2 regions of the Nonomuraea sp. NPDC051298 genome follow, and region 1 is predicted to be linked to the other one. Evidence: riboswitches for the same ligand, from Rfam matches in the RefSeq annotation. Region 1 holds a riboswitch; the other holds the start of a gene.

Region 1 (14,946 bases):
GTCGGTCACGCGCACCACCAGGTCGGGGCCGGTGTAGTCGATCTCCACGGTGGCCGAGACGCCGGGGCCGCCGTGCTTGAGCGCGTTCGTCAGCGCCTCCTGGACGATGCGGTAGACGGCGAGCTGCTGCCCCTCGGGCAGCTCGGCGGGGACGCCGCCGACTCGTAACCTGGCGGGCACCGCCGAGCCGCGTACCAGCTCGTCGAGCTGGTCCAGCCCTGGCTGCGGGGTGTAGTCGGTGCCCTCGGCCTCGTTCTCGCGCAGCACGCCGACCAGCCGGCGCATCTCGGCCAGGGCGGCGCGGCCGGTCTTGGAGATGTTCATGACGGCCAGGCGGGCCTGCTCGAGGTCGCTGTCCAGGGCGTAGCCGGCGCCGTCGGCCTGCACCACGATGACGCTGACGTTGTGGGCCACGACGTCGTGCAGCTCTCTGGCGATCCTGGCCCGCTCGGCGGCGGCGGCCATCCTGGCCTGCTGGTCGCGTTCGCGCTCGGCCCGCTCGGCGCGCTCCTCCAGGCCCTCCAGGTAGCGGCGGCGGGTGTTGGCGTACAGGCCGGTCACCCAGATCGTCACCACGAGGATCGAGCCGCTGGTGAACATGCCGAGCGTGGCGTCGAGCCAGTTGACCACCGCCAGGAACACGCCCAGCTCGGTCACCAGGCACGCCGCCAGCGCCCAGCGGAACGAGCACCGGTGGGCCACCCCCCAGAGCGCGATCAGCACCGAGAAGTTCGCCGGCAGCGGGTCGATCCCCGCCAGCCACTGCGCGAAGCTGACCAGCGACACGGCCGCGAACGTGGCCAGCGGCCGGTCCCGCCACGCCAGCGGGACGATCAGCGCCGCGGACAGGCCCAGGAAGCCCGGCACGCCGAGGGAGAGGACCGCGGGGCCGGCCGGCTCGGTGGCCGCGTACGGCACCGCGAAGGCGGAGCACAGCACCGCCAGGGGAGCCACCCTGAGTGCGCTCGCCGCCTTCTCATGGCGCCTGGACCACGCGCGTACCTTGCCGAACACATCACCACGATATGTACGGCCGCCCCGGCATCGATCCGTCTGGAGGCGGAAGTCCGTGTACGACCCAGGTCTTACATGGCCGGGACCTCCACGACCAGTGTGGAGATCTTTCATGACCGAGTGCTTACGCGGGGCTTACGGTCGGCTTGGCATTCTCGTCACTGGGAGCGCCCTTCGCGGGGCGAGTAAAGGGAGATCGTGATGGCGGATCATGATCGCGACGCTGGGTCGCGCGGCGAAGAGGAAGCGCCGCGCGACCCGAACCCGGCGCAGTCGACGCGGAACCTGGACGAGCCGGGCGGAGATCGCGACCGGCTCAGGTACGGCGAACAGGCAGATCAGGCATACACCCACATCCCACCCATGCAGCCGGGTCCGGCGAGCTGGGAGCGGGAGACGCCTCGCGCGGACGGCTTCTTCCGCCGCCGACGCACCCAGGTCGTGGGTGCGGGGCTGGTAGGGCTCGTCGCCGGTGTCCTGCTCGGCGGCGTCACCGTGGCCGCCTTCAGCGATGCCGCGGAAGACCACGGCAGGTTCGGCCACGTGCAGCCCGGCTGGGCCCCGAGGGCTCCGGAGTTCGGTGGTCCAGGGGACATGGCGCGCTACTGCGAGTGGGTCGACGGCGGGGTGCGCTGCGCGGCGCCGCCCCCCGGGATGCCCGACGCCCCGAACCCCGTGGAGCCCGCGCCGGGGCCCACGAGCTACGGCTGAGCAGGGAACGGGCATTTTGTAGGCCGGTTCGTAGGGCCGGTGGGAACTTTGTAGGGCCGGTGGGATTCGAACCCACACTGACAGCCACCTAAAGACTGCGCCTCTGCCATTGGGCTACGACCCCTTTTCGCCTCTCCCGCACCTGCGGAATCGTCGGTCGGGGACAGCGAGGCGGACAGTGGAGGGTCAACCGCTCTCCCTGCCGCGTGCCGCCAATCCTACAGCCTGTGCACGGCCACGGAGCCCTCGCCGCACGAGCTTTCCGGCTCCCGGCGGCACGGGCGACGGCGTTCGCCGTCGCGCGGCCGGGCGGTCGGGCGGGGGATGCGGGCCCTCCGGTACGAGAGGACCCGCCGGTCGCTCACGCCAGACCGAGTCTCTTCTTGAGCGAGGCCACGTGGCCCGTCGCCTTCACGTTGTAGAGCGCCTGCTCCACCTTCCCGTCGCCGTCGATGACGAACGTCGAGCGGATGACGCCCACGACCTCCTTGCCGTACAGCTTCTTCGGGCCGTACGCGCCGAAAGCCTGGTGGACGGTGAGGTCGGGGTCGGAGAGCAGGGGGAAGGTCAGCGCGTCGCGCTCGACGAACTTGGCCAGCTTCTCCGGTTTGTCCTTCGACACGCCGAGGACCACGTAACCCTCGGCCGTCAACTGGCCGAGGTTGTCGCGGAAGTCACACGCCTGCTTGGTGCAGCCGGGCGTCATCGCGGCGGGGTAGAAATAGAGGATCACCCGCTTGCCGCGGTAGGCGTCGAGAGAGACGGTGCCGCCGTCGGCGGTGGGTAGCGTGAACTCGGGCGCGGCGTCGCCGGGCGCGAGCTTGGTTTCGGTCAAAGGGCCCTCCTCGAGTTCGTCCCGCCAACCTACCGGCCTGCCCGCCGTCCCGTACGGCGCGCCGACCTGACAGACTGATCACGACCACAACGTACGCGCGACGACGCGCAACGCACGGGGCCCGCCGCGAGGGCACGCGTACGGCCGGAAGGAGAGCCATGGCCGACACCGATCCCGACGAGCTGGAACGCCGGATCGCACGGACCCGCGCCGAGCTGGCGCAGACGGTCGACGCCATCGCCGACCGGGTGAGCCCCAAGCGGGTCGCCGAGCGTACGGTGGCCGACGTCAAGAGCAGGGCCGGGCACTTCGTGGCGTCCGTCGGCGACGCGCTGGGCGTCACGCCGCGGCCGGTCGAATACGCGGACGACCCCGATCGCCTGTGGGAGGAAGAGCGTCCGCCCGACCTTTCGCCGGTGCTGATCGGCATCGGCGCCGTACTGGTCGTGGGGGCGGCCGTCGTGCTGTGGCGGCGTCGGCGCCGCCGCTGATCGCCCTCGGAGCCCGGTCGCGCCGCGCCATCGGGGCAGATCGCGCCGCGTCATCGGGGTCTGCCGTACCGCTTCAGAGGAACGTGCGGCCCTCACCCCGGTAGGTCGGCACCGACTCCACCACCGTGTCGCCCTCGACGAGGTGCAGTTCGTCGAAGCGTTCGCACAGCTCACCCGCCTTGGCGTGCCTGAACCACACCCTGTCGCCGATCCGCAGGTCCCCGGCCGCCTGGCCGAGCAACGGGGTCTGCACCTCGCCCGCGCCTTCGTCGGGCGCGTACCGCAGCCCGGCGGGCAGGTACGGCTGCGGCAGCCGATTCGGCCCCGGCGTGCCGGAGGCCGGATAGCCGCCGCCGAGCACGGCCACCGCGTCCGGCCCGGGACGCCGCACCACCGGCAGGGCGAACAGGGCGGCAGGACGTCCCGTGAACCGCCGGTAGAAGTCGAACAACCGGGGGTGGAACAAGCCCGACCCGGCGGCCACCTCGGTGATCGCCTTCTCGCGCACCGTGCGCTCGACCGAGCCGGTGCCGCCGCCGTTGACGAACTCCAGGTCGGCGACCTGGCGCACGGCGTTCACGACGCGTCCGCGCCGCAGGACGAGTTCCCTGGCCGAGCGGGTCTGCATGAGCCGGACGAGCCGGGCGTAGGCGGCGTTGCCGGGCGGGTCGTCGCCGAGCCCGGCGATCTGCGCCTCGTACGCCATCAGCCCCGCCAGCCGGAAGCCCGGGCGCGCGGCGATGTCGGCGGCCAGGTGGACGGCCTGCTCGGGCTCGCGTACGGGGGAGCGCAGCACGCCCGCCCTGAACCTGCCGCCGAGTGCGAGGTAGGCGGCGTCGACCTCGATGCAGGTCCTGATCTCGGACCGGGGGCGCGCCGCGGCGACGGCGGCCTCGACGAAGTCCAGGTGGGCGGCCGAGTCGACGGTCACGGTGATGTGCCGGGCGGCGTCGGCGTCCCCGGCCAGGGCGGCCAGCGCCCGCCGGTCGGCCGTGGGGTAGGCGACGAGGATGTCGGTGAAGCCGTGCGCGGCCAGCCAGAGCGCCTCCGGCAGGGTGAAGGCCATGATGCCCTGGAAGCCGTCCATGGCCAGGATGCGATCGAGGAGCGGGCGGCTGCGTACGGACTTGCTGGCCACCCGGATCGGCTTGCCGGCCGCCCGTCTCACCAGGTCGGCCGCGTTGGCCCGCATGGCCGCCAGGTCGAGGATCGCGAACGGTGGTTCGAGGCCCGCTGTCGCGCGGTCGTAGCGCCGGCGGTCATCCATAGGGGAAGCGTAACGACATATGGGGCAAATGAACATGAGGCTTGTTCGTGTTACTCGGCGGCCCCGTAATGTTCGGGCAAACCGGCGGCGAGGGCGCGGTCCAGGCCAGGCCGGAACCATGTACGTCTGTCGTTGTGATGACCACGCTTCAGCAGATGCTGCCCGGTGCCGCGGTCACCCCGCGGCACACCGGACTGCGCAGGGCGAGCAGGGTGCTCAGGTCGGCGCGCACGGTGCCGGGGGCTCTGGTCGCGGTCACGCTGGCCGCAGGGCTGGGGGCGAGCACGGCCGAGGTGGTGTCGGGGCTGCTCGGCGCGCCGCTCGGCTGGGTCCCGGTGAACGAACTGGTCGACCTCGCGGGCAAGAGCACCTGGCCGCAGACCGCCACCCTCGCCCTGGCCATGGCGGGGGCGGGCACGTTGATGCTGCTGCTGGCGGTCGTGCCCGGCCGTACCACGCTGGTGCCGGTGGAGACGTCCGACCCGCTGATCGTCATCGGCATCACCCGCCCGGGGCTGCGCCGCACCCTGCGCGCGGCGGCACAGCAGGTGGCGGGGGTGGACAGAGCCCGCGTACGGCTGCGCAGGCGCACCATCGAGGTCACGGTCATGACCAGCGCCGAGAGCTCCGGCCAGATGCTCAGGCAGGTCGGCACCGCCGTGGGCGACCGCCTGGCGGGCGTGGGCACCCTCGGCACGGGCGAGGTCGTGGTACGCCTGCGCAGGAGGGCCGCCTGATGCGCCAGTACACCGGCAACCGCGTCGGCCTGGCCGTCGTCGGGGGGATGCTGCTGGCCCTGGGGATCTACGCGTGGCTGCGCGGCCACGACCGCCTCTTCGGTCTGCCGCCGGGCGCCAAGGTGCTGCCCGCGCAGACCCACAGGACGCTGGCGGAGGACCCCTGGCCGCTGTGGATGCTGGCCCTGGGCCTGCTGTTCCTGGCCCTGGTGTCGCTGCGCTGGCTGCTGCTCTGCCTGGGCTGGGGACGCCGCGGCGCCCACAACGGCACGGGCACCGCGATGCTGTTCGTCGGCCTCAAGGGGGTGGACGGACTGGGCCGGGCGGGGGTGCGGGTCGGCGAGGACGGCCTGCGCATCGGCCTGACCTGCCCGGCGGCGGCCGACGTGGGCTCGGTGGTGAGCAAACTGGACCAGGACATCGTCGGCCGCATCCGCCGCGAGGTCCGCGACGACGAGTGCCCGGCGGTCGTCCGCCTGCACGTACGCCGCCTGGTCAACACTCGATCACGTTGACGGCCAGGCCGCCGCGGGGGTGCATGGTCCCGTCAGCCGGGACGATACTCGGGTGACAACATGGCCTGGAGGTTCGCGCGGGCCTGATGCATGTCCGAAATTCGGTCCCATTTGGCCGATTGAGTGATTATCTCTTTCGCTCGATCATTCACGCGGGCGGAGCTGATGAAGGGCAGCGCGCGGGTGAGGTTGTGCATGCCGTTGGCGGCGAGGGCGGGGTTGCCCGCCCGGATGGCCGTCTGTGCCTGGCGGCCGAGATATTGCGCCTGAAAGAGCGGGGACCATTGCCCCATGGCGTCCGCCGCTTCGTGGAGAAGTCGATCAGCCTGGTCGTACTCGCCCAGGCTGCTCAGGCCGATCGCCACGTCGCCGCTGAGGGCCGCTTCGGAGAACGCGCTCAGGCCGGAGGTGTCCAAGGCGCTGTCCAGGGCGCGCCTGGCCTCCTTGGCGCCGCCCTTGATCGAGGCCAGCGCGCGGCCCAGGCGCATGTGCAGGCCGGCGCGGCGGCTGGGGGGAAGGTCGGGGATCCGCAGTCCGCGCTGGGCGTGCTGGATCGCGCGCATCGAGTCGCCGCGATAGAGGCTGACGCGGCTCAGCGCGTCGTATGCGCGTGACCGTGCCGACGGGTCTTCGGCATGGTGAGCCAGGTCGAGGGCGATCGTCCCGGCATGCTCGGCCTGGGCGAGCCTGCCCGCGTCGTACAGGGCGAGGCTTACCTGGTAGAGCAGGTCGGAGGCCGCCGTCCGCAACTCGTCTCCGAGCGGCCGGGCTTTCAGTTGGTCGATGTGCCGCACGTGTCCGAGGGCGCGGGCGGTGAGAGGCAGCCCTCCGAGTTCGTAGCGGCCTCGCGCCAGACTGTCGGCCAGTGCGCGCACATAATCCGGATCGAGGTACGGATTCGAGCTGACCCCAGATGGAACGAACACCACCGATGCGGCGGCTGCCAAGAACTCACGGCGCTCCACTGGCTCCTCCACAGACGGCGTGAATCGCACCTCCCAGCCGACGCGCGCAAGCAGTTCCGTCGCCCGAGCGAGACCCGTATCGGCAACCCCGTTGCAGATGCGAGAGATCCACGCTTGGGATATCCCCAGCTCACGGCCGAGTTGTCGCTGAGTCCAGCCGCGTTGTTTCATGATCGCCGCAAGGGCCTCGGGGAGCGTCCGAACTTCCACTGGCTGAGCGTATGACGGAGAGGTATCAGCCCGACAGGTGCCTTATACGTCTGAGGAATACCCGTGCTGGTATGGCGGAAACGGTTGGGAGAGCATGGGCCGCCCGAGCGGTGAGACACATCGCGATTACTCGGCGTGATGGCGACCATGGAGGTGGACGGTGCTGACTCGTGAACTGCCGGAGGGCATGAGCGAAAGCCTGGAATTCCCTCGCGAACGCATCTCGGAAAAGCTGGCAGGTGAGCACGACAAGATTCTGACCGGGCTGCAATCGCTGCTCGCCGAGCGCGGCATACACGCTCGGATCCTCGAATGGCTCAAACTCTCGCTACATTCCGGCGGCTTTCGGCGTCCGTACGAATGGAGCCTGGATCGGTACGCCCCGGAACTCCACGTGTTCGGCCCCGAAGGCCGACGCGTCGCCACGATCCGCATGGCCGTACGGTCGCGGGCGTACGTCGTCGACCTGGCGCAGGTCGGCGAGCCCGGCGCGATGGCGCCGGACAAACGCCACACGATCCCTGCCGGTCATCCGGCGAAAGCCGCCGCCCTGATCCCCGGCTTCCTCCCGGACCTGCCCTGACACTGGACGGCCTTCGAGAACTCGGCCGGTGTCGCGCCGAAGACCCTCTTCATACAATGGGTGATCAGCACTCGATCACGTTGACGGCCAGGCCGCCGCGTGAGGTCTCCTTGTACTTGTCCAGCATGTCCTGTCCGGTGATGCGCATCGTCTTGATGGCCTTGTCGAGGGCGACGAAGTGGCGGCCGTCGCCGCGCAGGGCGATGCGGGCGGCGGTGATGGCCTTGTTGGAGGCGACCGCGTTGCGCTCGATGCACGGGATCTGGACCAGGCCGCCGATCGGGTCGCAGGTCAGGCCCAGGTTGTGCTCGATGCCGATCTCGGCCGCGTTCTCCACCTGCTCCGGCGTGCCCCCGAGGACCTCCGTGAGGCCGGCCGACGCCATCGAGCAGGCCGAGCCCACCTCGCCCTGACAGCCCACCTCCGCGCCCGAGATCGAGGCGTTCTCCTTGAACAGCACGCCGATCGCGCCGGCCGTGAGGAGGAAGCGGATGACGCCCTCGTCGTCGGCGTGGGGGACGAAACGGGAGTAGTAGGTCAGCACGGCCGGGATGATGCCGGCGGCGCCGTTGGTGGGGGCGGTGACGATGCGGCCACCGGCGGCGTTCTCCTCGTTGACCGCCAGCGCGAACAGCGTCACCCAGTCCATGGCCTGCAACGGGTCCTTCTCGGCCGGCTCCGACTGCAGGCGGCGGTGGAGCTGGTTGGCGCGGCGCTTGACCTTCAGGCCGCCGGGGAGCACGCCCTCCTTGGAGATGCCGCGGCGTACGCACTCGGACATGACCTGCCACAGGCGCAGCAGTCCCGCGCGGATCTCGGCCTCGGTGCGGCCGAACGCCCGCTCGTTCTCCAGCATCAGCGCGGAGATCGACAGACCGGTGTTCGAGCAGTGCTTGAGCAGCTCCTCGCCGGTGGTGAAGGGGTAGGGGAGAACGGTGTCGTCCGGCTTGATGCGGTCGGCGCCGGTGGCCTCCTCGTCCACGACGAAACCGCCGCCGACCGAGAAGTAGACCTTCTCCCGCAGGCGCTCGCCGGAGGCGTCGAAGGCGGTGAAACGCATGCCGTTCGGGTGCTCGGGGAGCGAGATCTTGCGTTCGAAGACGAGGTGCTCGCCGACGACGAAGGGGATCTCGTGCGTGCCGAAGAGCTGGACGGTGCCCGACTCGCGCATGGCGGCGACGCGGGCGTCCACGGTGTCGACGTCCACCAGTTCGGGCTTCTCGCCGGACAGGCCGAGCAGCACGGCCTTGTCGCTGCCGTGGCCCTTGCCGGTCAGGCCGAGCGAGCCGTACAGGATGGCCTCGACGTGCGCCACCCGGTCGAGCAGGCCGTCGTCGTGCAGACCGCGGGCGAACTTGTGCGCGGCGGCCATCGGGCCGCCCGTGTGGGAGCTGGACGGGCCGATGCCGATCTTGAAGAGGTCGAAGACGCTGATCGCCATTGATGGGCGCCTTTCAGGCAGGGCCGGGGCCCGGATCACGAGCCCCGGCGCAAAAGGGTCAGGAGCCGTCCGAGGTGAAGGCGGCGTACTCCTCGGGGGTGAGCAGGTCGCCGGGGTCGCCCTCCACGCGTACCCGGAACATCCAGCCGTCGCCGTACGGGTCGCTGTTGGCCAGGCTGGGATCGTCAACGACGGACTGGTTGACCTCGACGACCTCGCCGCCGACAGGCGTGTAGATCTCACTCACCGACTTGGTGGACTCCACCTCGCCGACCGAGTCACCCGATTCGACGTTCGAACCGACGTCGGGGAGCTGCACGAAGACGACGTCACCAAGGGATTCGGCGGCGAAGGCCGTGATGCCGACGGTCACGGTGACGCTGTCCTCGACACCGCGTACCCACTCGTGCTCCTTGGTGTAGCTCAGGTCGTCAGGGATGTTGCTCACTTGTTCCTCCTGTAAAAGGGCAGCTCGATCAGGTCCACAGGTTCTTGGCTGCCCCGGATGTCCACGGCCAGGCCAGATTCGGCCCCAGTGTCGACGTAGGCCATGGCAATGGGCTTCCCCAGGGTCTGGGAAGGCGCACCGCTGGTGACCTCGCCGACGACGACGCCGTCTTTGGTCACCGGGTAGCCGTGGCGCGGCACCCGGCGGCCCCGCGCGACCAGGCCGACGAGCCGGCGCCGTGGCCGGTCGTCCTTGACCGCCTCCAGCGCCGCCCTGCCGACGAAGTCGCCGGGCTTGTCGAATTTCACCACTCTGCCCAGCCCCGCGTCGAACGGGGTGAGCCGCGCGCTCAGCTCGTTGCCGTACAGCGGCATGCCGGCCTCCAGCCGGAGCGTGTCGCGGCTGGACAGGCCCGCCGGCTTGAGCCCGTAAGGCTCGCCGGCCGCCACGAGCGCGTGCCAGAGCGGCACCGCGTCCTGGTTGGCGACGAACAGCTCGAACCCGTCCTCGCCGGTGTAGCCGGTGCGGGCGATGAGCGCCTGCCGTCCGTCCACCAGGCCGGGCAGGCCCGCGTAGTACTTGAGGCCGTCGAGGTCGGCGTCGGTGAGCGTGGCGAGGATCTCCTGGGCGCGGGGCCCCTGGACGGCGATCAGCGCGTACTGCTCGGAGCGGTCCTCGACCACCGCGTCGTACGCCTTCGCGCGGTTCGTCAGCTCGGTCGCGACCTTCTCGTAGTTCGAGGCGTTCGCCACGACCATGTACTCGTCGTCCCCGAGCCGGTAGACGATGAGGTCGTCGAGCACCCCGCCGCGCTCGTCGACGATCATGGTGTAGCGGGCCCGCCCGGGAGCGAGTGCCGACAGGTGTCCGACCAGGGCGTAGTCGAGCGCCTCGCCGGCCTGCGGCCCCGTCAGGAAGATCTCGCCCATGTGGGAGAGGTCGAACAGCCCGGCCGCCTCGCGGACGGCCCTGTGCTCCGCGGACTCGCTGCCGTAGCGGAGCGGCATGAGCCATCCCGCGAAGTCGGTGAGCGTGGCGCCGAGGCTCTCGTGAACGTCGCGTAGCGGTGTCGGTCTGGACATTGGTCGCACCTCAGGACAGGAGTGGATGCCAGCATCCTCCCCCTCTGTCATCGGTGCCTGAGAGCTTCGCCCGACTTTTGCCGGACTTTCACCTTCGGCGAGGCCGCAGGGACCTGCTTTCCAGAGACACCGTGGCCGTACGGTCCTTTGCCTTGAGAGGTTCGCGGGGAGGGCTTGCTCCTTCAGGGGCCCTGACCGGCTGTCAGGGCTCTCTCCCGCACGGTTTCGCCGGTGATGTCCGCCAGCCTAGTGCCGTTACGGGGCTCTTGTCGCGTCGCACGGCCGCTCGATGGCTCCTCTCGTGGGACGGTCAGCAGGCCCTGACGAGCGCCTCGAACAGCGCGTGGTCCTCGGCCGCCTCCGGATGCCACTGCACCGCCATCGTGAACGAGCCGGAGGAGACCGGCTCCACGGCCTCGATCGTGCCGTCGGCGGTGGTGGCCGTGACGGTCAGGCCGAGGGCGAGGCGGTCGACGGCCTGGTGGTGGTAGTGGGGCACGGTCACCGGGTCCGTCCCCAGCGCCTCGGCCAGGCGGGTGCCGGGAACGGGGACGATCGGCAGGTCGCCGAAGTGGCCGGGTCCTGGGCAGTGGCCGGTGTGCCCGACCACGTCGGGCAGGTGCTGGTGGAGGGTCCCGCCGAGGGCCACGTTGAGCACCTGGAGGCCGCGGCAGACGCCCAGGTAGGGCAGGCCGCCGTCGAGGGCGGTCGCGAGCAGCGAGAATTCGGCCTCATCACGAAATTTGCGGACATAGCCGGTTTGCTCTTGCGGCTCCGCGCCGTACCTGGCCGGGTCGATGTCGCCGCCGCCGGCCAGGACGAGCCCGTCGAGACCCCGTACGACCGAGGCGGGCTCGCCCGCCGGAGGCAGCAGGACCGGCTGCCCACCGGCCCGTACGACCTGCTCCACGTACGCGTACGGCAGCAGCGCCGCGGTCGTGTCCCGCCACACCGTGAACGTGGCGGACTCGACGTAACACGTGATGCCGATGACCGGACGCCGCACCGCGACCCCCTCTACAGCGGCGTGACGTAGGCGCCGGAGATGCCGCCGTCCACCAGGAACTCGCTGGCCGTGATGAACGAGGCGTCGTCGCTGGCCAGGAACGCCACCGCGGCCGCGATCTCCGACGCCTCGGCGAAGCGGCCCACCGGCACGTGCACCAGCCTGCGCTGCGCCCGCTCCGGGTCCTTGGCGAACAGCTCGCGCAGCAGCGGCGTGTTCACCGGTCCAGGGCACAGCGCGTTGACCCGGATGCCCTCCCTGGCGAACTGCACGCCCAGCTCCCGCGACATCGCCAGCACCCCGCCCTTGGAGGCGGTGTAGGAGATCTGCGAGGTCGCCGACCCCAGCACGGCCACGAAGGACGCGGTGTTGATGATCGAGCCCTTGCCCTGGCCGCGCATGTACGGGATGACGTGCTTGCAGCACAGGTAGACGCTGGTGAGGTTCACCTCCTGGACGCGGCGCCAGGCGTCGAGCCCGGTCTCCAGGATCGAGTCGTCGTCGGGCGGCGAGATGCCGGCGTTGTTGAAGGCCACGTCCACGCTGCCGTAGGTGTCGTGGGCCGTGCGGTACATGCGGACGACGTCGTCCTCGCTGGTCACGTCGGCGCGGACGAACAGGCCGCCGACCTCGTTCGCGGCCTTGACGCCCGCCTCCTCGTCGATGTCCGCGCAGACGACCTTGGCCCCCTCCTCCGCGAACCTGCGGGCCGTGGCCAGCCCGATCCCGCTGCCCGCGCCGGTGACGACCGCCACCCGATCCTGCAACCGCTGCATGTGCCTCACTCCGTGTCCGACTGGTCGTTCACTCCGTTGAGATGAAGACGTTCTTGGTCTCCGTGAACGCCGCGAGGGCGTCCGGGCCTAGTTCTCTGCCGAGGCCGGATTGCTTGAAGCCGCCGAACGGGGTCCAGTAGCGCACCGAGGAGTGGGAGTTGACCGACAGGGCGCCCGACTCGACGGCCCTGGCCACGCGCAGCGCCCGCCCGACGTCGCGGGTCCAGATCGAGCCGCTCAGCCCGTACGGGGTGTCGTTGGCGATGCGTACGGCCTCGGCCTCGTCCTCGAACCGGGCCACCGACACCACCGGGCCGAAGATCTCCTCGGTGAACGCCCGGTCGGTGACCCCCGAGGTCAGCACGGTCGGCGGGAACCAGTAGCCCTTGCCCTGCGGGCAGGATCCGCGCAGGTAGGGGGTGCCCTCGACGAAGCCCTGGACCCGTCCGAGGTGCTCGGCGCTGATCAGCGGGCCCATTTCGGTGGACTCGTCGAGGGGGTCGCCGACCTTCACGCCCAGCACGGCGGGGGTGAGCAGGGCCATGAACTCGTCGTACACGGAGGACTGGACGAGGATCCTGGAGCGGGCGCAGCAGTCCTGGCCCGCGTTGTCGAAGACGGCGTACGGCGCGGTCCTGGCCGCCTTCTCGAGGTCGGAGTCGGCGAAGACGATGTTCGCGGACTTGCCGCCCAGCTCCAGGGTGATCCGCTTGACCTGGCGCGCCGCCTTGGCGGCGATCTCCTTGCCCACCTCGGTCGAGCCGGTGAACACGATCTTGGCCACGTCCGGATGCTCGACCAGCCGGGCGCCCGCGACCTCCCCCGCCCCGGGCAGGACCTGGAGCACCCCCTCGGGGATGCCCGCCGCCAGGGCCAGCTCGGCCAGCCTCAGCGCGGTCAGCGGGGTCCACTCGGCCGGCTTGACGATCACCGTGTTGCCGGCCGCCAGCGCGGGGGCGACGCCCCACGACATGATCAGCATGGGGAAGTTCCACGGCACGATGACCCCGACCACGCCCAGGGGCTCCTGGAACGTGAGGTCCACGCCGCCCGCCACCGGGATCTGCCTGCCGTGGTTGCGTTCGGGGGCTCCGGCGTAGAAGTGCAGCACGTCGCGTACGGTGCCGGCCTCCCAGCGCGCGCTGCCGATCGGGTGGCCGGCGTTGGCCAGCTCGAGACCGGCCAGCTCCGCGCCGTGCTCGCCCACCAGGTCCGCGAACCGGCGCAGCAGCCGCGCCCGGTCTCCTGGCGACACCTCGCGCCAGGCCGCGTACGCCTTCCTGGCACGCTCCACCGCCCGGTCGACCTCGGCCGGGTCGGCCAGTTCGACGTCGGCCAGCACCGCTTCCGTCGCCGGATTAACGATCTTCATTCGCACTCGTCACATTCGCTCGAAACCACGGAACAGCTCCCAGTCCGTCACCGCCGCGTCGTACGCCGCCAGCTCCACCCGCGCGTTGTTCGCATAGTGCCCCACCACGTCCTCGCCGAACGCCTCGCGGGCCGCCTTCGACCCCTCGAACAGGGTCAGCGCGTCCCGCAACGTCACCGGCACGGTCTCGGCCCCCGAGGCGTAGGCGTTGCCCGCGTACGGGTCCTCCAGCGGCAGCCCGGCGTCGATGCCGTGCAGCCCGGCCGCCACCAGCGCCGCCACCGCCAGGTACGGGTTCACGTCGCCGCCCGGCACCCGGTTCTCCACGCGCAGCGAGTGGCCGTGGCCGACGAGACGCAGCGCGCACGTCCGGTTGTCCACCCCCCACTTGACGGCCGTGGGCGCGAAGCTGCCCGGGACGTAGCGCTTGTAGGAGTTGATGTTGGGGGCGTAGAGGAGGGTCAGCTCCCGCATGAGAGCGAGCTGCCCGGCGATGAAACGCGCGCCGAGCGGCGAGAGCCCGTACCGCTCCTCGCCCGCCATCACCGGGTCGCCGTCGACGCCGCGCAGCGAGATGTGGATGTGGCAGGAGTTGCCCTCGCGCTGGTTCGGCTTGGCCATGAACGTGATCGACCTGCCCTCCTGGGCGGCGATCTCCTTGGCGCCGGTCTTGTAGATGACGTGGTTGTCGCAGGTCCTGAGCGCCTCGTCGTAGCGGAAGGCGATCTCGTGCTGGCCGAGGTTGCACTCGCCCTTGGCGGACTCGACGTAGAGCCCGGCGCCCTCCATCTCGCGCCTGATCCGGCGCAGCAGCGGCTCGACGCGGGCCGTGCCCAGCAGCGAGTAGTCCACGTTGTAGAGGTTGGCCGGGGTCAGGTCGCGGTAGGCGCGCCTCCAGGCGTCCTCGTAGCTGTCGTCGTAGACCACGAACTCCAGCTCCGTGCCCACGTACGCGGCCAGCCCCCGCTCGGCCAGGCGGGCGAGCTGCCTGCGCAGGATCTGGCGGGGCGAGGCGGTCACGTCGCCGCCGTGCTCCCAGGCCAGGTCGGCCATCAGCAGCGCCGTGCCCTCGTGCCAGGGCACCCGGCGCAGCGTCGTGAGGTCGGGCCGCATCACGAAGTCGCCGTAGCCGCGTTCCCAGGACGACATCGCGTAGCCGGGGACGGTGTTCATGTCCACGTCGACCGCCAGCAGGTAGTTGCAGCCCTCGGAGCCGTGGTGCAGCACCTCGTCCAGGAAGTAGCGGGCCGACAGCCGCTTGCCCTGCAGCCTGCCCTGCATGTCGGCGATCGCGAGGAGCACGGTGTCGATCCGCCCGGCCGCGATCTCGTCGCGCAGTTCGTCCACGGACAGGAACCCGGTGCTCGCTCGATCGTCCACGCTGTGTCGCTCCGATCTGGCCTGGCGCGCTTTCCCGTTGATTGGGCTAGTCTCAGACCATTGATGTGTATGCCGGGATCACTTGTCAAGACCTGAGGACACGTTGGACGAGT
Region 2 (14,946 bases), on a different contig from region 1:
TCGGCGTGCAGCGCCAGCGCCAGCGGGGCGGAGCGGGAGCCGGGGGCCAGCACCACGTCGGTCAGGCCGCAGCGCACCAGCTCGTCGACCAGTACGGTGGCCAGCGCGGTAGCGGGGTTCAACGTGACGCCTCCTGCATCCGGCGAAGCCACTGGGGAGATTCAATCTCAAATGCCGACAAATGCTGAAAATTCACTACGGGGTGCCGGTCGGGAGGCGGGAACGGCTCGCCCCGCCCCGCCGGGCCGCGCAGCAGCACCCCTTCCCCTGCGGCCCGCCCCCGGAACCACGCGTGCGCGGCGAGCGCCCGGCCCGCGGGAGTCACACGAGACGCGGAAACCGCGAAAGACACGAGAGCCCCGAATGCCACAGAAGCCATGCGAGCCGCAAAGGTCACGAGAGCCGCAGATGCCACCAGAGTCACAAAGGGCACCCGAGCCGCAGGTGGCGCGAGAGCCACAGGAGCCATGCGAGCCATGGGGGAACGCCTCACGACCCTCCCTGCGCCACTGTCCGACCTGTCGCCATTAACCTTACGAGCATGTGGAGGAACCCGTCGCATCCGGACCGTCCGCTGCACGCCATTGTGCAGCCTCCGGGCCCCGCGCTGTTCACGGCGATCCGCGACGCGCTCACGGGCGACGGCCCGGCGGTGCTCCCGCTGTCTCCCGGCCACTCCGCCGCCACCGCCCTGGCCGCCCTGCGCCCCACCCACGCCGACGGCGAGCCGCGGAGCGACGGCGTCGGCGTCCCCGGCGACGTGGCGGTCGTGATCGCCACCAGCGGCAGCACCGGAGCCCCCAAGGGCGTGCTGCTGTCAGCCACCGCCCTGCGCGCCTCGGCCGCGGCCTCGCTGCGCCGCGTGGAGGCGTCCAAGGGCGAGCGCTGGCTGTGCTGCCTGCCCGTCTCCCACGTCTCCGGCCTGCAGGTCCTGGTACGCGCCCTGCTCTCGGAGAGTGACCCGATCATCCACCCCGCCTTCGACCCGCACGCGGTCCTGGCCTCCGGCGCCCACCACGTCTCCCTGGTGCCCACCCAGCTCCACCGGCTGGTCGAGCTGGGCGCGGACCTGTCGGTGTTCCGTACGATCCTGCTCGGCGGCGCCGCGCCCCGGCCCGGGCTGGTCGAACAGGCCCGCGACCTCGGCGCCAGGGTCGTGACGACGTACGGGATGAGCGAGACGTCCGGCGGCTGCGTCTACGACGGCCGGCCCCTCCACCACGTGGAGCTCAAGATCGGCGCGGACGGCCTGATCCGCGTCGCGGGCCCGGTGCTGTTCAGCGGCTACCGCTTCGACGACCCGCCCGCCCCGCTCGACGGCGACTGGTTCGTCACCTCCGACCTGGGCGAGCTGAGCGGCGGCCGGCTGCGCGTGCTCGGCCGGGCCGACGACGTGATCATCACCGGCGGCGAGAAGGTGGTGGCGGGGGCCGTGGCCGGCGTCCTGGGCACCCATCCCGAGATCGCCGACGCGGCCGTGATCGGCGTGCCCGACCCCGAGTGGGGCGAACTGGTCACCGCCGTCGTCGTCCCCGCCGACCCCGACACGCCCCTTACGCTTCCGCAATTGCGGGCATACTGCCGCGATAGGCTGCCTTCCTACGCCGCCCCGCGCGGGCTGCGGCTCGTCTCCCGGCTGCCGCTGCTGCCCAACGGCAAGACCGACCTGGTCCGGCTGAAGGCAGGAACCTGACGAGTTGCCGCTGCGTCATAGTGGGGAGAAGGAGGGAGCCTTCATGAACCAGACCCGCAAGATGTGGGCATCCGCGGCCGTCGTCGGCGTCATCGTCGTCGGCGGCGCCTCGGTCGCGGCGGCTGCCTCGGCGGGAAAGCTCGACGAGGTCGCGAGGGAGACCCGAGCAGAGGTGGAGAAGGCGTCACCGTCCGGCCAGTCGCCGCAGCAGCAGACGCCGGGCCCCGACCAGGGCGACGACGACGGGTTCGTGGTCTCCAAGGAGATCAACCCCGACCCGGACGCGGTCGTCGACTACTGGACGGACCAGCGCATGGAAGACGCCCAGCCGATGCCGATGCCCGAGGTGTCGCCCGGCGACTACGCGGTCGGGTCGGGCGATGTCGAGGTGCGGGAATAGGACGTGTCCCGGGGCGGTTCAGCTCTGTAGGGCGGATCCGCCCCTTTTTTATCTCGCATGGACACCCGGGAACAAATGACGGTGATGGGCGTTATTGATACTGGTGCGCCGTGCGGACGCGAAGCCGCCCCACCACAACCTGCCTGATCGCTTCCACTCCGTACGGAGGAGGTGTCCTCATGCCCAGAACCGCCGTGGCGACCCCACCCGCGACTCTCGACCAGCTCATTGAACGAGGGCGAGCCCAGGGTCACCTTTCTCTGGCGGAGCTGCGTGACGCGTTCGCGAGGGCCGGCATCAGCCCCTCTGAAGGCCGCACTATCCTGCGTGAGCTGTCGGAGACCGGCGTGAGCCTGGCCGCCGAGAACAAGCCGTCTCTCAGCACCACCGCCCCCAAGAAGAACACCCCGAAGAAGGAGACTTCCGCCAAGAAGGACTCGCGGGCAAAGACTACCCGCCGCAAGGCGGGCGAGGCAAAAACCGCCGCTGTGTCCGTGTCGTCGTCCGCGTCGTCCGCCGTGGCGAGCGAGGCGGCCAGGGCGGTCACGCCGGCCGAGCCCAAGCCGGAGCACATGGAGGACGTCCCCGACGACCTCGCCATCACCGCCGACGACACCGAGGACGAGCCGATCGACCTCGACGACACCCAGTCCGTCATGGGCGACTCGGTGCACACCTACCTCAAGTCCATCGGCCGCCGCACGCTGCTCACCGCGGCTCAGGAGGTGGAGCTGGCCAGGCGCATCGAGGCCGGGCTCTACGCCGAGTACAAGCTGGAGTCCCAGCCCGGGCTCTCGTCCGCCGTCCAGGACGAGCTGCGCCTGGTGGTCGAGGACGGCAAGGAGGCCAAGGACCACATGCTGGAGGCCAACCTCCGCCTGGTGGTCTCGGTGGCCAAGAAGTACACCGATCGCGGCATGTCCCTGCTGGACGTCGTCCAGGAGGGCAACCTGGGGCTCATCAGGGCCGTGGAGAAGTTTGACTACACCAAGGGCTTCAAGTTCTCCACGTACGCGATGTGGTGGATCAGGCAGGCCATCCAGCGCGGGTTCGCCGACTCGGCCCGTACGATCCGGCTGCCCGTGCACGTGCTGGAGATGCTCTCCAAGCTGTCGCGGGTCGAGCGCGACATGCACCAGCGGCTGGGCCGCGAGCCCACGCCGGAAGAGCTGGCCGTCGAGCTCGACAAGACGCCCGACCAGATCGAGGAGCTGCTGCGCACGAGCCGGCAGCCGATCTCGCTCAACGCCACGATCGGCGAGGACGGCGAGACCACGATCGGCGACCTCATCGAGGACGTCGACTCCCCCGAGGCGTCGGAGATCGTCGACCGCCAGCTCCTGGGCGACCAGCTCAGGGGCGTGCTCGACAACCTCTCGCCGCGAGAGTCGAAGATCATGGCCCTGCGCTTCGGCCTGGTGGACGGCAAGCCGCACACGCTCGACGAGATCGGCAAGCACCTCGGGCTGACCCGGGAGCGGATCAGGCAGCTCGAGAAGGAGTCGCTGTCCAAGCTGCGCCACCCGAGCAACACCCGCCCGCTGCTCGACTGGGCGAGCTAGCGGTACGGCGGATTCAAGGGGTCGTCGCAACACCGCGATCGCTCTCCAGCGTCGAGAAGCACAGCGAGACGCCCGGCCGGGCCGCCCCAGCCGGGCGTCTTTCGCCGTTCGGCATGGACGCCCTCGACTTCGGCCGCCCGCGACGGCCGGACATCAGCGATCCGTGATCCCGTCGCTGCGCCCGCTCCCGCACGTGGTCGGCCGTGTACATCCGCACGCCGTCCCGCGAGCGGCGAGACGCGCCAGAAGGGGTTATCGCCGGTCGGCGGTAACCCCTTCTTCCTCGACTTGTTCGGCGCCGAACCGCGGAAAGCGGCTCCCCTGAGGGCGGCCCCGACTACTCGGGCCGGTCAGCCGGGCTGGTCAGACTATGGACGGGACGGGACGGGGAAGGCGCGGGATGCCCCACATCCGGTTGTCCTCGCGCATCGTGCGCAGCCGCTCGACCTCGGCCGTCCACATGGACCCGGCCGGCGTGGCCTTCGCCTTGCGGCGGGCGATGCGGTCGTCATAGGACTTCACGCCGAACGTGGCCCGCTGCCCGGCCTCGGCGGCCCGCAGCGCCTCGGTCAGCGCCTGGTCGAACGCCCGGCCGGCGCCCAGCAGCTCGATCTCGTCGGCGACGGCGGCCCGCAGGTCGCACAGCGTCCGCTCGGCCTGCCTGGCCTTGTCGAGCATCTCGGGGAAGCTCTTGGAGATCTCCTGGTCCGCGTGGTAGCGGACCTCTGCCTCCCGGCTCACCCGCGGACGGAAAAACGCCATCGGCCCGGCCCTTCCAAACTGTCGGCACTCGTTCAACGGCCAAGGTTACGCCGTCCGGCGACACGGGCGGAAATCGCCCCGGGCCCGGCGCCCTTTACATAGTAAGATGATCACCATGCCCGCAAAGAGACCGCCGGTCCCCCTGTCCCACGAGCGCATCATCGAGGCCGCGCTCCACATCGCCGACAGCCAGGGCCTGCGGCGGCTCACCATGCGCCGGCTCGGCGACGCGCTGCAGGTGGAGGCCATGGCCATCTACCACCACCTGCCCCGCGGCAAGGAGGCGCTGATGGACGCCCTGGCCGAGCACGTCACCACCGTCCACGTCGAGCAGGGCCCCACCTGGCAGGAGACGGCCAGGGCGTGGTGCCGGGCGGGCAGGGAGCTGCTGCGCGAGCACCCGGGCGTGCTGGCCCTGGCGCTGACCAAGCCGCCCAAGGGGGCCACGGCCCTGGCCATCAGGGAGCAGACGGAGCAGCTCGCCGACGGAGGGCTGGGCGACGCCGCCGACGCCGTACGCGCGCTGCGGGCGTTCGTGTTCGGCAGCGTGGCCGTCGAGGTGCAGCAGTCGGGGTGGGCCGATCCGGAGGTTGACGAGTGGGTCAGGCGAGACGAAAGAGCCGATGTGGACTTCGAGCGCGGACTCGACGCTCTGCTCAAGGGATTGCAAACGTGATGCGCGTGTCGCGCTTGGACCGTTATCCTGCATAAGGCACGCTGTGTCGAAGGTCACACGTCCGGGGACCCTCCTGTAACAGTTCTCACGAACTTATGTCGGAAAGCGTGACACACGTCGCATACTTGCCAGTAGAACAACCCGAGCCACGCTCCCGCCCCTCCACAACGGGAGCATCCCACGAGATATCGGAGGCACGCCGATGTGCCCGCACGACCCGGCCTGTCCGGCTGCCGAGGCGCCCGACCGCGAAGCGGCGCGCACCCTCGCCTGCCACCCCGAACAAGGGTGGAGCCTGCTCTGCAACGGCGTCGTCCTGTTCGATGACACCGGTGAGCTCCTTCCCAGCGGCACCGTCATCGCCCCGCACCGGCCCGTGGTCGGCGCGGCCTGATCGCCGGCACACCCTACCGGGACGCCCTGCGGGCCTCCGGCCCCGGCCTCCCGGCCCACCGGCGTCGACCTGAGCGCCGCCGCGGCGCCTCCTCAGCGCCGCCCACAGGCCCCGGCGTCTCCTCAGCGCCCTCCACGGGCGCCACCCGCAGCACCACCCACCGGGCCACTCACTGGGCCACTCACTGGGCCGCCCGCTGGGCCACTCACCGGACCATTCGCCGGGCCACCCGCTGGGCACCGGCCGCCGCACGCCGGGCCTACGCGTAGCGGACGATCCACTCCGCGACGACCTCGCCCACCCGGGCGGGGTCACGCTTGAGATCGTGCCCCTCCCCCGGCAGCACCACCAGCCGCGCCGCGTCCGCCGCGTCGGGCACGCCGAACGGATCGCGATCCCCGTTCACCACCAGCACGTCGACCCCGGCCCCGCGCAGCTCGTCGGCCCTGGAACGCTCCGGCTTCCCCGGCGGGTGCAGCGGGAAGGCCAGCGCCACCACCGCCGCCGCGCCGACGACCTTGGCCGTACGGCAGGCCACCCGGGCCCCGTTGCTCCGCCCGCCCTGCACGAGGGCCGGCCCCGGCCGCAGCGCGCGCACCTCGTCGAGGACGATCTCCCACGCCTCGTCCTGCCTGGCCGCCGAGCCGGGCGCCCGCGCCCCCGCCACCCGGAACGCCTGCGTCACCCTCACCACCGCGACCCCCACCGCGAGCGCGGCCGCGCGCACGGCCAGCAGGTCGGGAGCGTCGACTCCCCCGGCCGAGCCGTGCGTCAGGACCAGCAGCAGCCGCGGGTCGGCGACGTCGTCGATCTCGACCAGCGCCGGCCCTCTCGGGGTCATCACCTGCATGGCAGCACCGTACCTGGGGAGGACCCGGGCCTGGCTCTCAGGGCGGATGACGGCGCGGCGCGCACCGGGGATGATGAGATCCATGCCAGACAATCGCCTCCGGGACGACCTGCAGGCCACCTTCGACGCGCGCCGCGACCTGGGTCCTGACTACGAAGCCGCGCTCATCGACTCGTTCGTCGAGCGCCTCGACGCCACGATCACCCATCGGGTCCGGGCCGAGCTGGACCAGCACGGCGCCCTCCCCGCTCCCAAACGGCGGCGGCAGAGCGGCCATCCGATGGTCCCGATCGTGCTCGGCTCGCTCGCCATCGGCGTGCCGCTGACGGCCATCGCGGCCGACGGCGCGGGGCCCGCCGGGCTGCTGGTGACGTGGCTGGCCATCGTGGTCGTCAACATCGCGGCCGCCATGGCCACGATGCGCCGCCCCTAGGAGCCCTTAGGAGCCCCGCGACAGGGCCTGCGGGCCGGTCAGACCTCGCGGTGGTAGCGCAGCCGCACCTCGGCGGCCAGCGTCTCGTCCTCGTGCTCCAGCCCGTACGTCCAGACCCGGCCGGCGTCCTCGTCCCTCCCCCGCAGCGGCAGCGTACGGGCGAGCAGCTCGATGGCCAGCGCCCCGGTCCGCGGATCCGCCCCGGCCTCCACGCTCTCGGCGAACTCCGCGCAGGCGAGCTCCAGGTGCGCGATGCCGAGCCGGACGCGCAGACCGGGCACCTCGTCCCCGGGGGCGAACTCCAGGGCGTCCAGCAGCACCTCGGCGGCCGCTCCCGGCTCTCCGTGCTCCAGCAGCAGCTCGGCCAGTTGCTGGGCGGCGTGCGCGCCGATCTGGTCGTCGCCCGCCTCCAGCCCGGCGCGGACGGCCGAGCGCAGCTCCTTCTCGGCCTCGTCGAGGTGGCCGGCCGCCGGGTCGTCCGTCTCCATGGCCAGCCGGGCCAGCGCGAGATGGGCCAGCGGCACGTACGCGGCCGTGCCGACCCCCAGCACGGCCTGCCAGGCGGCCCTGGCCTGCTCGGCGCGCCCCTCCCGCTCGAAGCCCTGGGCCAGGTGGCAGGCGGCCTGGGCGGCGTATTCCGGGTGGCCGGTGGCCAGGGCCGCCCGCGCGGCGGCCCTGGCGGCCTCGACGTCGCCGCGCTGCTCCAGCACCACGGCCAGGCCGACGGCGGCCTGCGCCCGGTCGGGCTCGTCGGGGTCGGCGGCGAGCCGGCCCAGGATGGCGGCGGCGGCGTCGAGGTCACCGCGTTCGGCCAGGAGGCGGGCGGTGTCGAGAGGCGGGGTCTCCAGCTCTGAGGACGTCAAGGGAGCTCCTAGGGGCGGCGGTCGCACCGAGCCTAACGACTTCTGGCGATCATGTCTGCTCACTTGACGCCGAAGGACTGGGTCGTCTCCCCGGCAGGTCCCCTCAGTCCTCGTACGCCTCCAGCGGCGGGCAGGAGCACACCAGGTTGCGGTCACCGTGGGCCTGGTCGATGCGGCGCACCGGCACCCAGTACTTCCCGTCGCGCAGGGACGGCAGCGGGTAGGCCGCCTCGCCGCGCGTGTACGGGTGCGGCCACTCGTCGGCGCTGACCGACTCGGCCGTGTGGGGCGCGTTGCGCAGCGGGTTGTCGACCTTGTCGTAGGCGCCGGAGGCCACCTTGGCGATCTCGCCGCGGATGGCGACCATCGCGTCCACGAACCGGTCCAGCTCGGTGAGGTCCTCGCTCTCGGTCGGCTCGATCATGAGCGTCCCTGCCACGGGGAAGGACATGGTCGGCGCGTGGAAGCCGTAGTCGATGAGCCGCTTGGCCACGTCGTCCACGGTGACGCCGGTCTCCTTGGTGATCTGGCGCAGGTCGACGATGCACTCGTGCGCGACCAGGCCGCCGCGGCCGGTGTAGAGCACCGGGTAGTGCGGGGACAGCCGCCTGGCCAGGTAGTTCGCCGAGAGGATGGCCTGCTCGGTGGCGGCCTTGAGCCCCTCCGCGCCCATCATCCTGACGTACGCCCACGAGATCGGCAGGATGCCCGCCGACCCGTACGGGGCCGCGGAGACGGGGCCGACCGGCGCGTCGTCGTGCAGGGGGTGGCCGGGCAGGTAGGCGGCCAGGTGGCCGCGGACCGCGACGGGCCCGACGCCGGGGCCGCCGCCGCCGTGCGGGATGCAGAAGGTCTTGTGCAGGTTGAGGTGGGACACGTCGGCCCCGAAGTCGCCCGGCCTGGCCAGGCCGACCAGCGCGTTGAGGTTGGCGCCGTCCACGTACACCTGGCCGCCGGCCTCGTGCACCTTGGCGCACACCTCGGTGATGCTCTCCTCGTACACGCCGTGCGTGGACGGGTACGTCACCATGATCGCGGCCAGCGCGGCACGGTGCTTGTCGATCTTGGCGTCGAGGTCGGCCAGGTCCACGTTGCCGTCGTCGTCGCAGGCCACGACCACGACGCGCATGCCGGCCATGACGGCGCTGGCGGCGTTCGTGCCGTGGGCGGAGGACGGGATGAGGCACACGTCGCGCCCCTCGTCGCCGTTGGCGCGGTGGTAGGCGCGGATGGCCAGCAGCCCGGCGAACTCGCCCTGCGAGCCCGCGTTCGGCTGGATGGAGACGGCGTCGTAGCCGGTCACCTCGGCCAGCCAGCTCTCCAGCGTGCCGATCAGGTCGCGGTAGCCCTCGGCCTGGTCGGCCGGCGCGTACGGGTGGATGGCGGCGAACTCGGGCCAGGTGATCGGCTCCATCTCGGTGGTCGCGTTCAGCTTCATCGTGCAGGAGCCGAGCGGGATCATCGAACGGTCGAGCGCGATGTCCTTGTCCTGCAGTCTGCGCAGGTAGCGCAGCATCGCGGTCTCGGAGCGGTGGCTGCGGAAGACCGGGTGGGTCAGGTACGCGCTCTCGCGCCGCAGCGTGGCGGGCAGCGCGTCGGGGGCGTTCCCGGCGTCGACGTCGCCGCCGACGATCACCCCGAAGGCGGCCCATACCTTGGCCACCTCGGCGGCGCCGGTCTTCTCGTCGCAGGCGACGGAGACGTGGTCGGCGTCCACCTGCCACAGGTTGACGCCCCGCTCGACGGCGGCGGCGACCACCTCGGCGGCCCGGCCGGGCACGCGGGCCAGCACGGTGTCGAAGAACTCGCCGTGCACGACCTCCACGCCCGCGCCGCGCAGCCCCTCGGCCAGGGCGGTGGCGTGGCGGTGCACGCGGTGGGCGATGCGGCGCAGGCCGTCGGGGCCGTGGTAGACGGCGTACATGCTCGCGATGACGGCCAGCAGGACCTGCGCGGTGCAGATGTTGCTGGTGGCCTTCTCGCGGCGGATGTGCTGCTCGCGGGTCTGCAGGGCCAGGCGGTAGGCGGGGTCGCCGTCGGCGTCCACCGACACGCCCACCAGGCGGCCGGGGAGCTGGCGCTGCAGCCCCTCCCGTACGGACATGTACGCCGCGTGCGGCCCGCCATACCCGAAGGGCACCCCGAACCGCTGCGAGGACCCGATCGCGATGTCGGCGCCCAGCTCGCCGGGGGCGGCCACCAGCGTCAGGGACAGCAGGTCGGCGGCGGCCACGACGAGCGCCCCGGCCTCATGGGCGGCGGCGGCCACGGCGCGGAAGTCGCGCAGCCGCCCGGACGCGCCCGGATACTGCACGAGCAGGCCGAAGCACTCGGGCAGGTCCCCGTCGAGCGTGTGCTCCACGAGCCGGATGCCGAGCGGCTCGGCCCTGGTGGCGAGCACGGCCTTGGTCTGGGGCAGCGCGTCGGCGTCCACCACGAACACGTCGCTCTTCGACCGGCCGGCCCGGCGGGCCAGCGTCATGGCCTCGGCCGCGGCCGTGCCCTCGTCCAGCAGGGACGCGCCCGCCACGGGCAGGCCGGTCAGGTCGGAGACGACGGTCTGGAAGTTCAGCAGCGCCTCGAGGCGGCCCTGCGAGATCTCCGGCTGGTACGGGGTGTAGGCGGTGTACCAGCCCGGGTTCTCCAGCAGGTTGCGCCGGATGACGGCGGGCGTCACGGTGTCGTGGTAGCCCAGGCCGATCATGGAGGTGAGCACCCGGTTGCGCCCGGCCAGCGCGCCCAGTTCGGTGATGGCCTCGGCCTCGCCGATCGCGGCGGGCAGCCGGAGCCGGTCCTTGGCCCTGATGGCCTCGGGCACGGCCACCGCCACCAGGTCCGCGACGGATTCGAAGCCGACGGCCTCGAGCATGCGCTGCTGCTCGGACTCCGACGGCCCGATGTGCCTGGACGAGAACGGCGGAGCTGACAGATCGGTCATGGGGTGTGCCTCCCGAGGCTTATGGAGACCGGCGCCAGGGCGCGGGCGTGCCGGGTCTCCCCCTCTGTCAGCGCGGGCCCGCGATGTGCACGGTGCCGCGACCTGAGAGCTTCACCCCGCGGTAGGGCTTGCACCGTCGGTGAGGCACGCCTGGCGGGCGCGCCTGCTTTCCAGAGTTGCCTCGCCCGAGCGGTACAGATGCCTGAGAGATTCCGGGGAGGGTTGCTCCTTCGGCGCCCCGGCGCCCTGGGGGCCCGGGGACTCTCCCGCACGGGGTCGTCAGCCTTGCTGTCCTAGATTACTACGGTAAGCCGCGAATGCCGCTCACCGCACCGCACGCCCCCTTCCGCACGTCGCAAAGTCTTCGCCGTGAGGCGGAGGTCGCGGGCACGAGGCCCGCCAGGCGCTCCGGAGCGACGGACGGTGCCCGCCTCGGCGGGCACTCAGGAGCCGTAGGTCACGGGAGCGCGGTGTGGCGGGTGCGGCCAGAGTGGCGGTGTGGCCAAAGTGGGAGGTGCGGCCGGGGTGGCGGGAGTTGCGCGGTGGCCGGGCTGGGCCATGTGTGGCCAGGTTCTGCCGTGTGTGGCCAGGTTCTGCCGTGTGTGGCTGGGTTGTGCCACGTGTGGCTGGACTGTGCGATGTGACGTGGCATGGAGGCCGGTGAGGCGCTCGGCGCCGATGCGGGAGGCGTCCATGGGGGCGGCGGCGCCCCGGGCGCGAGGCCCCGTCCAGGCGCGGGAGGGGCCGTCGAAGAGGGTCGGAGGCGGCTAGCCGATGCGCCGGGCGCGGCGGCGGCGGGCGAGTTCGTCAGCGGGATGGTCGGCCGGGACGGTGTCCTCGACCGCCGCGCGTTCCCCCGGCAGCTCCGCGAGGGAGCCCTCGACCTCCCGCCAGACCCGCCCGAGCGCGATGCCGAACACGCCCTGGCCGCCCTGGAGCAGGTCGATCACCTCGTCGGCCGAGGTGCACTCGTAGACGCTGACGCCGTCGCTCATGAGCGTGATCTGCGCGAGGTCGGCGACCCCGCGGTCACGCAGGTGCTGGACGGCCGTACGGATCTGCTGCAGGGACACCCCGGTGTCGAGCAGCCGCTTGACGACCTTGAGCACCAGGATGTCGCGGAAGCTGTAGAGCCGCTGGGAGCCGGAGCCGTGGGCGGCTCTTATCGTGGGCTCCACCAGGCCCGTGCGCGCCCAGTAGTCGAGCTGCCTGTAGGTGATGCCGGCCGCCGCACAGGCCGTCGGCCCACGGTAACCGATGTCGTCCGGCAGTGCCGCCGGCTGTTCGTCGAAGAGCAGGCCCTGCTCCCCGGCACGCTGCCGCGCGCTCTCGCGCCGCACCGGATCTTCCTGGCCGGCCGTCTTTCCCTCGCCGCTGCTGACCGCCACGCGGACCTCCGGCTTTCTCTCATCCCGCGGCCTGATCTGGGGGTTCGTAAAGGGCGACCACGGGTTTCACTTGCACCGTAGGACCGTGACCATGCTCAGTCAACGATCCGGCTCGGCGCGTCGTGAAGCGTAAATGCACTGAAATACCTACCCCGCCCTGCCGAAGTCTTCGGGAGTGATCGTGTCAAGGAACTCCCTGAACTTCTCCACCTCGTCCTCCTGGTCGTCGGGGATGATCACCCCGGCCTCCTGGACGACCTCTTCGCTGGCGAAGATACGCGCCCCGGTGCGCAGGGCGAGCGCGATCGAGTCGGATGGCCGCGCGCTCACCTCGACCCCGTTGGAGAACACCAGGTCGGCGAAGAAGATGCCGTCGCGCAGGGCGACGATGTTGACCGCGCGCAAGCCGACACCCAGCGCGCTCAGCACGTCTCGGAAGAGGTCGTGCGTGAGCGGTCTCGGCGGCGGCTCCTCAGCCTGGGCCAGGGCGATGGCCGTGGCCTCCGTCATGCCAATCCATATAGGAAGGAACCGCTCCCCGTGTGCCTCCTTGAGCAAGACGATCGGCTGATTTGTGGGCATTTCTACTCGAACGCCCACGACCTCCATCTGCAACACGGGCTGCTCCGTATTCCTGACCGGTCACCCGGCACAGCTCTTCGATCATCGCTTCTGTTGACTGGCTACTGCACTTCAACGTAACACCCAGCGGGCCTGGAATGCGCCCTCGCCTCCCAGCCCGCTACGGTCTCAGCGCCCCAGGACCGATCGGACGCCCGTCCGCACAAGGGATGCGTGCAGGTCGAGCAGGAGCGTGGACAGCTCTCTGGCGACCTCGTCGGCCTCGCCGATGGCCCCGGGGGCGCGCCGCTTGAGAATGGGCGCGACGGCCTGCTCGACCAGCCCCGCCTCACGCTCGGCGGCGGCCTTGACCGCACGCAGATGGCGGGCGTGCAGGCCGAAGCGGGCCAGGGCGCCCACGGTGCGGGCCACCTTGAGCGCCTCCTCGTCGTAACGTCTGGCCACGGGGGCCAGCAGGCCGTAGTCTTCGAGCTCGCCGAGCGTCTCGTCGTCGATCCCGGCGGCCTCGATCAGCTCGGCCCGGCTGAGCCTGACCTCCTGGGCCTGCTGCACGGCGCGCGGCAGGCCGAAGCTCTCCGCCATCTTGTCCTTGATCACCCGCAGCGGCAGGTAGTGGTCACGCTGCTCGGTGAGGATGAACCGGAGCTGCTCCACGTGCAGGTGCGTGAACTTGCGGTAACCGGAGGGGCTGCGCTCGGGCTCGATCAGCCCTTCGCCCTCCAAGAACCTGATCTTGGAGATCGTCACATCGGGGAACTCGCCCTGCAGGAGCGCGAGCACCTCCCCGATGCTCATGTACGAGCGTGCCGCCTGGGAAGTCATACGCCGGCGTGGCCGCGCATCAGGAAGAGGAGGCGGAACTTGCCGATCTGCACCTCGTCTCCGGAGTGCAGGGGAACCTCCTCGATCCGCTCCCGGTTGACGTAGGTGCCGTTGAGGCTGCCCACGTCGCGCACCGAGAACTGGCCGCCGCGGTGGCGGTAGAACTCGACGTGCCGGCGGGAGACCGTGATGTCGTCGAGGAAGATGTCGCTCTCGGGATGCCGCCCGGTCGTCGTCAGCTCTTTGTCGAGCCGGAAGCGACTGCCCTGGTTGGGCCCCCTGGTCACGGTGAGCAATGCCGTGCCCGGCGGCAGTTGCTCGACGAGCGCCCGCTCGGCCAGGAGCATGTCGCCTGTCTCAGCCTCGTACGCCTCGATTCCCGCGACGGAGATCGTCGACGTGGTGTCCCCGGAGACCTCGGGCCTGGTCAGCGGTGACCCACAACGGGAACAGAAACGGGCATCCTCGGGGTTGGCGTGCCCGCACTGCGTGCAGTAGACGCTCGGCATCGATCGGCTCGGCCTCCTACCGCGAAGACGCGGCGACGGTGCTCAGGGGCGCGCCTCGCTTCGCTTTTTCAAGTTTGCGAATGCCGCAACTTACGCTGATCAGCGGCAAAGGTCAAGGCGGGGCGCTGCACTGTGGTTCGGACGCAGACAAAGTTACCGTCGCCCCCGCCCCGTGGTCCATGCCGCCGCGCGTTTCTACATTACGATCTTGCGGCACTCTCTGGGCACATCATCGGCAAACCCTTTCCGATCACGCTATGTGACAGGGCCGGTCCGCGGCCCAGGAACGGCTCGTTTCGCGGCCCGTTCCACGATGCGGGCCCACCGTTCGAGCAGGGACTGGGCGGCGTCCAGGTCCGCGGCCTCGGCCCACAGACCGGTGACGGGCTCGGCGGCGGCGGGCAGCACCAGCACCCAGCTCCCGTCGTCGCGGGTCACCCGCACGCCGTCGGTGGTGTCGACGCGGCGCCCGCCCGGCTCGGACTCGGCCGCCTCGATGACCGAGCGCATGACCGCGCCCTTGGCCGCCCACGGCGTGGGCACGGTACGCCGGAGCTGACGCACCTCGGGGATCCTGGCGTCGATCTGGCTCAGCGACAGCCGGGTGCGGGCGACCAGGCCCAGCAGGCGCAGGAACGCCGCCAGGCCGTCGATGGCGTGGCTGAACTCCGGCACCACGAACCCGCCGCGCCCGTCGCCCGCGAAGATCATGTCGGGTCCGGCGGCGGCCGAGGTGAGGGCGTCGAGCGCGGTGGGGGTCCACTGCACCTGTACGCCGTGGAAGCGGCAGACCTGCTCGGCGACCCTGGTCGTGGTGACCGGCAGGGCCACCCGGCCGCCCCTGCGCTCGGCGGCGACCAGGTCGAGCACGACCAGCAGGGCGCGTTCGTCGTCGATGAGCCGGCCCCGCTCGTTCACCAGGGCGATGCGCTCGCCGACCGGGTCGAAGCGCACACCGAACGCCGCCCGCGAGGAGCTGACCAGCTCCGACAGGCGTTGCAGGCCACGGCGGCGCTCGGCCAGCGTCTCGGTGGGCGAGACGTCGTCGAGGCGGGCGTTGACGGTGAGCACCTC

The links. Region 1 has a riboswitch for glycine ahead of gcvT (glycine cleavage system aminomethyltransferase GcvT). Riboswitches for the same ligand answer to the same signal wherever they lie in the genome.
Region 2: another riboswitch for glycine. It lies ahead of gcvP (aminomethyl-transferring glycine dehydrogenase); the one in region 1 lies ahead of gcvT (glycine cleavage system aminomethyltransferase GcvT).

The regions. Positions count from the first base shown of each region.
Region 1 covers NZ_JBVJIM010000004.1:189,822-204,767, reverse strand. Annotated here, with positions in the region: gene ACZ6S0_RS14570 (sensor histidine kinase) at 1-1,014, opposite strand, end outside; gene ACZ6S0_RS14565 (hypothetical protein) at 1,216-1,725, shown strand; tRNA gene ACZ6S0_RS14560 (tRNA-Leu) at 1,777-1,849, opposite strand; gene bcp (thioredoxin-dependent thiol peroxidase) at 2,087-2,560, opposite strand; gene ACZ6S0_RS14550 (DUF3618 domain-containing protein) at 2,719-3,051, shown strand; gene ACZ6S0_RS14545 (amino acid deaminase/aldolase) at 3,125-4,318, opposite strand; gene ACZ6S0_RS14540 (DUF6286 domain-containing protein) at 4,456-5,055, shown strand; gene ACZ6S0_RS14535 (hypothetical protein) at 5,055-5,570, shown strand; gene ACZ6S0_RS14530 (helix-turn-helix domain-containing protein) at 5,603-6,745, opposite strand; gene ACZ6S0_RS14525 (hypothetical protein) at 6,906-7,328, shown strand; gene ACZ6S0_RS14520 (L-serine ammonia-lyase) at 7,393-8,769, opposite strand; gene gcvH (glycine cleavage system protein GcvH) at 8,828-9,217, opposite strand; gene gcvT (glycine cleavage system aminomethyltransferase GcvT) at 9,214-10,299, opposite strand; glycine riboswitch at 10,342-10,425, opposite strand; glycine riboswitch at 10,430-10,527, opposite strand; gene ACZ6S0_RS14505 (gamma-glutamyl-gamma-aminobutyrate hydrolase family protein) at 10,610-11,305, opposite strand; gene ACZ6S0_RS14500 (3-oxoacyl-ACP reductase) at 11,317-12,081, opposite strand; gene ACZ6S0_RS14495 (aldehyde dehydrogenase family protein) at 12,110-13,453, opposite strand; gene ACZ6S0_RS14490 (glutamine synthetase family protein) at 13,463-14,833, opposite strand; gene ACZ6S0_RS14485 (FadR/GntR family transcriptional regulator) at 14,916-14,946, shown strand, end outside.
Region 2 covers NZ_JBVJIM010000013.1:66,943-81,888, reverse strand. Annotated here, with positions in the region: gene menD (2-succinyl-5-enolpyruvyl-6-hydroxy-3-cyclohexene-1-carboxylic-acid synthase) at 1-122, opposite strand, end outside; gene ACZ6S0_RS32045 (AMP-binding protein) at 542-1,693, shown strand; gene ACZ6S0_RS32040 (hypothetical protein) at 1,737-2,093, shown strand; gene ACZ6S0_RS32035 (RNA polymerase sigma factor) at 2,273-3,655, shown strand; gene ACZ6S0_RS32030 (hypothetical protein) at 4,019-4,396, opposite strand; gene ACZ6S0_RS32025 (TetR/AcrR family transcriptional regulator C-terminal domain-containing protein) at 4,533-5,093, shown strand; gene ACZ6S0_RS32020 (DUF5999 family protein) at 5,296-5,487, shown strand; gene ACZ6S0_RS32015 (alpha/beta hydrolase family protein) at 5,747-6,337, opposite strand; gene ACZ6S0_RS32010 (hypothetical protein) at 6,420-6,770, shown strand; gene ACZ6S0_RS32005 (tetratricopeptide repeat protein) at 6,809-7,633, opposite strand; gene gcvP (aminomethyl-transferring glycine dehydrogenase) at 7,737-10,571, opposite strand; glycine riboswitch at 10,752-10,850, opposite strand; gene ACZ6S0_RS31995 (MerR family transcriptional regulator) at 11,339-11,959, opposite strand; gene ACZ6S0_RS31990 (bifunctional nuclease family protein) at 12,107-12,577, opposite strand; gene ftsR (transcriptional regulator FtsR) at 12,710-13,336, opposite strand; gene ACZ6S0_RS31980 (FHA domain-containing protein) at 13,360-13,872, opposite strand; gene ACZ6S0_RS31975 (sugar phosphate nucleotidyltransferase) at 14,128-14,946, opposite strand, start outside.